Linked DNA regions of Bdellovibrio bacteriovorus. The protein of the gene in region 2 interacts with the protein of the main gene of each other region in a pairwise test. Links are inferred from orthologs where the notes say so. Each region holds a gene or a part of one and is shown on either strand. Other genes may lie near its edges.

Region 1 (3,761 bases), on a different replicon or contig from region 2:
CGTCAGATGAGTTTAAAAAATTCTTTGCTTTTGACTGCGCTCACGATGGTTTTAGGTGCCTGTGGTAATGGCGGCGGCGGCCAACCGGTTGTCACGGCAGCGGCGCCAATTCCAAACCCAAACCCAACTCCTACATCTATTGGATATGAAGAGCTGACTTACGAATTTAAATTCAATGGCTGTTCAACAGGAAAGCACAAGCTTCTTTCAAAAAAAGAATTCTGTGATGCTTTATTGAACGATGCGCTTAACAACAACTGCGCGCGTGAATTGCGTATTGAACACTACAACCGTCAATGTACAGCGACTCAGCCTTCCAGTGCGGGGACTTTACTTCCCACAAGTGCTGCTCGTTGTATCGTCAGTGGTATGGACTTGAAAGATCGTACGTTCCTGGACAATATGAATCCATTCAATCCTCAACGACGCCAAAGTGTGCGCGATATGTTCTGGAACGGAAGACAGTCTCAAGCTTACGATCTTCTTTTTTCTAGTAACTCCTATGGCCGTGCGCGATTTTTAGTTTCTCCTGCACAAGCTGGTCGGTCCGCTCAAGGAGAGATTTTGTTACAGCAGCAAAGAGGCGATGACGCATTTTCTGCTCGTGGTGGAATGGGCTCACCACTTCGCATGGTGGTGACAAACTTTACGGATGAAAAAGAAGTCGATGCGGTGTGCATCTCTGACAAAGCCTTTCGCGTACCCAAAAAAGATTTAAGAACGGTGAAGTGTTCATTCCGTTTGGGCGGCACTCATGATCGTAACTCGACAGTTCGGGAAGAGATTTTGACATGGGATTTAGTAAATTCTGTGCAGAAAGAAATCTTCCGTACTCGTCGCAGTGGATCCATCGTCGTAAAGCTGAAACCCGCTGCCAACGGGGAAGAAGAGCGCATCGAAGTTGAAACTGTGGAGCTCGACATAGACAAAACATTCAAGGCGGAAGCGGCCCTGAATGAAGGTCTGGAAATCCGCTACCAAGGTCGCCAGACCCGTGCCGACTTCTCTCTTCAATGTGCGCCCGCGTCAAAATAACTGCGAGTCGGGCCTAAATATCTGCATTGACTCTGCTTTTCATCGCTCCTAGACTTGAGATGAAAAGAGAGAGTCCGCATGAGTTTTTTTGACAAAGTTCAAGATTATTTTTCGAATGATATTGCCATTGACCTTGGCACCGCTAACACCCTTGTTTACGTAAAAGGACGTGGAATTATTCTCGACGAGCCTTCTGTGGTTGCGGTTCAAAAAAATTATCGCGGAATGCAAAACCGTGTTCTAGCGGTAGGTAAAGAAGCCAAAGATATGTTGGGTCGTACACCTGGCAGCATCGTGGCGATTCGCCCTATCAAAGACGGTGTTATCGCCGACTTCGAAGTTACTCAGTCCATGTTGAAATACTTCATCGGAAAATCTTTGGGAGAGAAAAAATCTTTCATCCGTCCACGTATCATCATCTGCGTTCCTTACGGAATCACTCAGGTGGAAAAACGCGCGGTGAAAGAAGCCGCTCAATCAGCGGGAGCTCGTGAAGTTTATTTGATCGAAGAACCGATGGCAGCCGCAATCGGCGCGGGTCTTCCAATCACAGAACCCTCTGGAAACATGGTTGTGGATATGGGTGGCGGTACAACGGGTGTTGCCGTTATCTCTTTAGGCGGTATCGTTTACTGTAAATCTATTAAGGTTGCTGGCGATAAATTCGATGAAGCGATCGTGAACTATGTTCGCCGTCAATTCAACTTGTTGATCGGTGAAAGAACAGCGGAAAATATTAAAATCCAAATCGGTAACGCTTATCCATTCGAAGAAGAAAAATCGATGGAAATCAAAGGTCGTGACCTTGTTGCCGGTGCTCCAAAAACTATCGAGATCACTTCTTCGCAAGTGAATGATGCTTTGATGGATCCTTTGTCTGAAGTGGTTGATGCTGTTCGTACCGCTCTAGAAAAAACTCCACCAGAATTGGCTTCTGATATCGTAGATAACGGTATCGTGCTTACTGGTGGTGGTGCTTTACTAGCGAACCTTGATGTGTTGTTAAGAGAAAGAACAGGCCTTCCAGTTTCTATCGCAGAAGATCCTTTAAGCTGTGTAGTAATGGGTTCTGGCAAAGTTCTCGACCAGCTTGATCTTCTCAGACAGCTTACAGTCGACTAACATATAAGGAATTATGACCGAGGCCGACGTACAATCTATCGCTTTATTTTTCTACTTTGCTTTGCTCGATGATCAAAAAGCGATAGAGGCTTCGTCCCAGGCTCTGGCCCTTGGTCGAGCCCGTAAGCAAAGAAATCCCGATTTAAAAAACTCTGTTGCTATCGTGACCGCTACGAAAACCGTGTGGGACCGATATAAGTCTCGCGTAGCACGTGGTCGTCCAAATACCTCTGTTGAATCTGGTTGGCTCATTCCTGATGGGACGGATTTAGGTCCTTGGCGTGAATTTCAGAAGTCGGCTTCTGAAGATGAATTGCTAACAGTTATCTGGTCTAAAATTCTAAAACTTGAAGATGATGATATCTCTGAAGGCTTGGGCATCACTCAAGGTACGATTCGTTACCGTTTAGGTCGCGCTCTTCGTAAATTGGGAAGCATGACTCAAGCAGTGGGTAAGTTAAAGCATGGCACAGGAAAATAACGTTCCTCTTTCAAAAAAAGGAAAAAGAGAGATCTCTCCTTTTATTGGGCATGAGCTGCTTTACGATTACCTTACCGGTTCCTTAGATAAAGACCGTCGTTTGGCCGTCGAAGATCACGTTAAATTTTCCCGAGACGCGCAATTAGATCTTACGAAAATTCAAAACGGCCAGGCCTATGCCGAAAAGCTAGCTGACACCGTCGTTTCTCAACACATCATCGGGCAAATTAATGCTCCTTCAAGCTATATGTCTGTTCTTATGCAGAAGTCGAACTTCGATAAGTGGCCACAAGGTTTGAAGTGGGGTTTGGAAGCCTTGGTTGTTGTTGTCGGGATCGTGGTTCTGCTTTCAATCACTCCTTGGCAGAAAGTCATGGAGTTAAGTACGACCACGGGTTCAAAAGAAGTTGTATTGGCAGAGGTCTCAAAAACGGGAACTTCCACCACAGTGGAAGATCAACCCCAGTTTGTGGACGAAGGCGTGAAAGAAAACTCGACGCCAGCGCCAGCGGCACCAGTTCAAGACACGGCGAAGCCCACAACGAGCCCATCACCCACAGTGGCGGCAAAAAAAGCAGCTCCTACAGAGGAATCTTCAGCGGCGACAAGTCCAGCTGCCGGGGGAGGGTTTCTTTATCGTGGCGACATCGCAGTCACAAATATCGAAGTTATCGGTCCGAAAATCACAGACAAGATCAACGAGCTTGGTGGACGTAAAGCCGGGGCCGTGGAACTGGGCTGGAAGAAAACGGCCACTTCCATGTATTATCACTTCACTATTCCTGAAGCCAAATATCAGGATCTGATGAATTTCTTAGGGACTTACGGAAAGCCTAAGATTTCAAAAGAAAAACATCCTCGCGTGATGCCTGACGGGATCGTGCGACTTATTATTACTGTGGATGAAGCGAAGAAGTGAAAACCTTAAGAAAAAAACCTAAAAGATCACTACGTACGATTTTGATCGTTTGGTTTGTTCTTTTCTCGGTGGTTCCCTTAGCCTTTGTCACAATTTATTCCATGATCAAATACGAAAAAGCGATCGACCACGAGTTGTCGCAGCGTTTGAGTGGAAATGCTCGTGAAATCGAAGTGGCCTTAACGGATCTTCGCGCCGGTCTTC
Region 2 (3,988 bases):
TTCTTCAGGCAATTTTCCGTCAGGAAATTTGCTAACAGCGTGAGCAAAATCGTTTTCTAATTTTCCCTGTGTGGCGATGTAGCCTCGAATGGCTTCCAGTCGTGAAAGAATCGCTTGCGATTTCTCAATAAGCTGCGTGCGTCCTTGGTTATGAACCTTCGACGAAGAAATGGCAACGGCGGCAAGCGTACAAATCACACAGGACAAGCCCACGTTTGAAATAATCTTCGTTCCGAGTTTCATAGATGTCTCCTTCGTAATCTTTCTATCGGTGGCTGATCGAATAAAAAAAATACTTAAGAACTCGTGTTCTGCATTTATTTCGAGAGTTTAGGTTGGAAAGTGTTTCAAGGCTGCGACCTTGGTCTTGCTTCAGGGGTGAAAGGAAATCTCCTCACGTAAATAACTACAAAGTGAGGGCCGCTCTTGCTAGTCTAAAATCTACGACAGCAAAGGATTTGCTCGGAGAACCTCGTGAAGAAGCTCGTTTTACAACTCATCTTTGGATTTATTGTTTTGCCTGTAGCGCTTGCGGGTTCCCTTTTTTATCTCAATAAAAATGGCTTCTTCAATATCACGAAAATCGAAGTGATTCTTGAAAACCCTCCAGCAGGGCAAGAGCAATTCTTAAAACCTCATGTCGACCGTTTAGAAGCTTCTTTAGCGAAGTACAAAGGTATCTCTCTTTGGAATATCAAACTTAAAAAAATCTCTCGTGAAGTGTCTGATCTTAATTGGGTGGAACAACTTAATATCAAACGCAGTTGGCCCGCAACTTTGGCGGTGCGTGTTCGTCCTTATGAAGTGAAGCTTCTTTATATGGGTAAAGGCGGAAAGCTTGTTCCTATTATCAAAGACGGAAGTTTTTTAGATCCTGTTGAAACCAAGCAAGCTCCCGATGTGGCTCTTCTTGATGGCGAAAGTTTTCAGAAGAAAAGTGAGCTTAGAAAAAAAGCAGTGGAAGTGATCGAACAAATTCCTGCTGAAGGATCGTTCAGTAAAAAAACGATTTCTGAAATTCGCCACGACTCTAAAGAAGGTTTTTGGATGACGATGATAAAGACCGGAATTCAAGTGAAGATGGGCGAAGACCAAGTTTCACTGAAGGCCGCTCGAGTCTCACAAGTCGTCGACTATCTCGAATCTCGCCAATTTGACGCGCGCGTCATAGATGCGAATCTGTCTAAGAAAGTCCTTGTCAGGTTGCGTAAGGATCCCTAAGCTTAAGTCTGGAGGACCGATCAAAGTCGGGTCAAGCTCGCTTTGAAAACCCTTTGAAATGATTTTATTGGGTGGTTCTACAACATTAGATTAAGCATCCGTGAGGACTTAAGGATGAGTACATCAAAACCGAAGGCACCGGTATTGGCTGGTTTGGACATTGGGTCTACCAAAGTCTCTTTTGTGATCGGCACAGTCAATTCCGACGGAAAAATCGAAGTCGCTGGCGTAGGAACTGCTCCTAATACGGGCATTCGCCAAGGCGTTGTGGTGAATATCGAGGCCACAACGGAATCCATTAAAAAAGCTAAAGAAGAAGCAGAATTGATGTCTGGCTACTCCGTCTCTGAAGTATGGGTCGGCGTTGCGGGAACACATATTTCCTCTTTTGATTCAAAGGGCATGGTCGCAATTAAAAATCGCGAAGTGACTCCTTCAGAAATTGATCGCGTGATCGAAGCGGCGAAAGCTGTGGCGGTTCCCGCAGATCGCACGGTTCTGCACATTCTTCCAAGAGAATTCAAAGTCGACGGCCAAGACGGCATCACAGATCCTGTGGGAATGTCAGGCATCCGCTTAGAAGCCAACGTTCACATCGTGACGGGCAGTCAAAGCGCGATCAACAACTCAGTAAAATGTGTTGAAAAAGCGGGACTTAAAATTTCTGGCTTGGTTCTGGCGCAATTGGCTTCAGCAACCGCAGTTATTTCTAATGACGAAAAGAATCTGGGTGTGTGTGTTGTCGACATGGGCGGCGGCGCTTGCAACGCTTTGTATTTCGTTAACGGAAGTGTGGCGCATTCATCGACAATCCCGGTGGGCGGTCAACACTTCACTCATGACGTGGCTGTAGGACTTCGCACTCCTCAGTTCGCGGCAGAGGCTTTAAAGAAGAAGCATGGTTGTGCCATGGCTTCTATGGTGAATGAAAATGAAACTATCGAAGTCGAAGGTGTTGGCGGAAGAAAATCCCGCGTGATTCCTCGCAAAGACTTAGCAGACGTGATCGAAGCAAGAGCAGAGGAAACTTTGAACTTGATCGCGAACGATTTGCGCATGAGTGGTTTGATGCCAATGTTGGGTTCGGGAATCGTTCTTACCGGCGGCGCAAGTCAACTTGATGGTCTGATTGAGATGGGTGAGTTTATTTTTGATATTCCGGTTCGCCGAGGTACTCCTCAGCAAATCGGCGGTCTGACAGATGTTGTGAAATCTGGAGAGTTCTCAGCAGCCGTCGGTCTTTTGTTGTATGCACTGGCACAAAGAAAAGATTTGCAGGCAGGTCATCAGCAGCAGGAAGTGAACATCGGCGAGTCTCTCGACGGTATCACGAAGAAGATCAAAGATTTTTTCGGACAGATTTTTTAAAAGTTTTTTACTTGCATCACCGCCGTAGCCTGGGCTGGCGGTATTAATAGGGGAGGGTCGAATGTTTGAGCTAGAGGAAAATATCAATATCGGAGCGAATATTAAAGTTGTCGGTGTCGGCGGTGGCGGAAGCAACGCTGTAACGACAATGATCGAGTCTAATATGACCGGTGTTGAGTTCATCGTTGCCAACACAGATATCCAAGCTTTGAATGCAAATAAAGCCCCTAACAAAATTCAGTTGGGTCTTGATTTGACTAAAGGTTTGGGCGCAGGTGCAAACCCAGATGTGGGTCGCAGAGCTGCGATTGAATCGTATAATGAGATTGTTGAGAAATTGGAAGGCGCGGACATGGTGTTCGTCACTGCGGGTATGGGTGGCGGAACAGGTACAGGTGGCGCTCCGATTGTTGCGAAGATTGCGCGCGAACTTGGCGCTTTGACAATCGGTGTGGTCACTAAGCCCTTCCTGTTCGAAGGTAAAAAACGCGGTAAACACGCTGAAGGTGGTTTGCAGGAACTAAAAGAGAACGTAGATACTTTGATCGTTATCCCGAATCAAAAGCTACTTTCGATCGCCGCTGAAAAAACGCCACTATTGGAAACTTTCAAAAAAGCGGACGAAGTTCTTCTTCAAGCAGTGAAAGGTATTTCCGACCTTATCAATATCCGCGGTTTGATCAACTTGGACTTCGCCGACATCCGCACTGTTATGTCTTCTAAAGGTATCGCAATTATGGGTACTGGTGCAGCGAAAGGTGAAAACCGCGCTGTTGAGGCCGCGACAGCAGCGATTTCTTCTCCACTTCTTGAAAATGTTAAAATCGATGGCGCGACTGGTATCATCGTGAACATCACAGGTGGATCTGATCTTTCTCTATATGAAGTGAACGAAGCGACGACTCTTATCACGGAAGCAGCTCATGAAGATGCAGAAATCATCTTCGGTGCGGTTATCGATGATAACATGGGTGACGAAGTTCGCGTGACTGTAATTGCGACTGGTTTTGATTCTCACGATGTGAAACTTGTGAACGACATGGCTCAAGTAAATCAAATGCAAAACTTCTTGAACCAACAGGCAACAGCGCAATTCGGCGGAATGAACATGATGCCGCAAATGCCTCAGATGCCACAAATGCCCCAAATGCCGGTGATGCCGCAAATGCCGCAATTCCAAATGCCGCAGATGCCTCAAATGCCGACAATGCCACAGATGCCGCAAGCTCCACAGCAAGCGGCCCCTGTTGAGTTGCCACCAATTGCGACTGTTCAATCCCACGTGATGAACTTTACGCAACCACAACAGGAGGGTCCCTCGGTAACTGAGACGGTTGTAGTTCCGCCAGTAGCTCCAGTGACTCCGCAAGTAGCGCAACAAGCGGCGCAAAACATGATG

What was found. The genes of interacting proteins can lie anywhere in the genome.
Region 1: the proteins of ftsA (region 2) and AZI85_RS15670 interact in binary tests that used the Escherichia coli proteins (3 or more experiments, as listed by UniProt). The link is inferred for Bdellovibrio bacteriovorus from one-to-one orthologs.

Annotation. Positions count from the first base shown.
Region 1 is NZ_LUKF01000019.1:206,198-209,958, reverse strand. The notes cover bases 164-3,135. They hold AZI85_RS15670 (rod shape-determining protein), read left to right. Parts: upstream 164-1,113; coding sequence 1,114-2,157; downstream 2,158-3,135. Other genes in these bases: AZI85_RS15660 (hypothetical protein), read left to right, coding at 2,622-3,135; AZI85_RS15665 (hypothetical protein), read left to right, coding at 2,171-2,638; AZI85_RS15675 (hypothetical protein), read left to right, coding at 164-1,035. Outside these bases: more of AZI85_RS15675, read left to right, coding at 7-163; more of AZI85_RS15660, read left to right, coding at 3,136-3,557; AZI85_RS15655 (ATP-binding protein), read left to right, coding at 3,554-3,761. UniProt on the Escherichia coli protein: Forms membrane-associated dynamic filaments that are essential for cell shape determination. Acts by regulating cell wall synthesis and cell elongation, and thus cell shape.
Region 2 is NZ_LUKF01000016.1:471,011-474,998, reverse strand. What follows is about bases 626-3,462. They hold ftsA (cell division protein FtsA), read left to right. Parts: upstream 626-1,335; coding sequence 1,336-2,589; downstream 2,590-3,462. Other genes in these bases: ftsZ (cell division protein FtsZ), read left to right, coding at 2,651-3,462; AZI85_RS11925 (cell division protein FtsQ/DivIB), read left to right, coding at 626-1,221. Outside these bases: AZI85_RS11930 (methyl-accepting chemotaxis protein), read right to left, coding at 1-243; more of AZI85_RS11925, read left to right, coding at 475-625; more of ftsZ, read left to right, coding at 3,463-3,988. UniProt on the Escherichia coli protein: Essential cell division protein that assists in the assembly of the Z ring. May serve as the principal membrane anchor for the Z ring.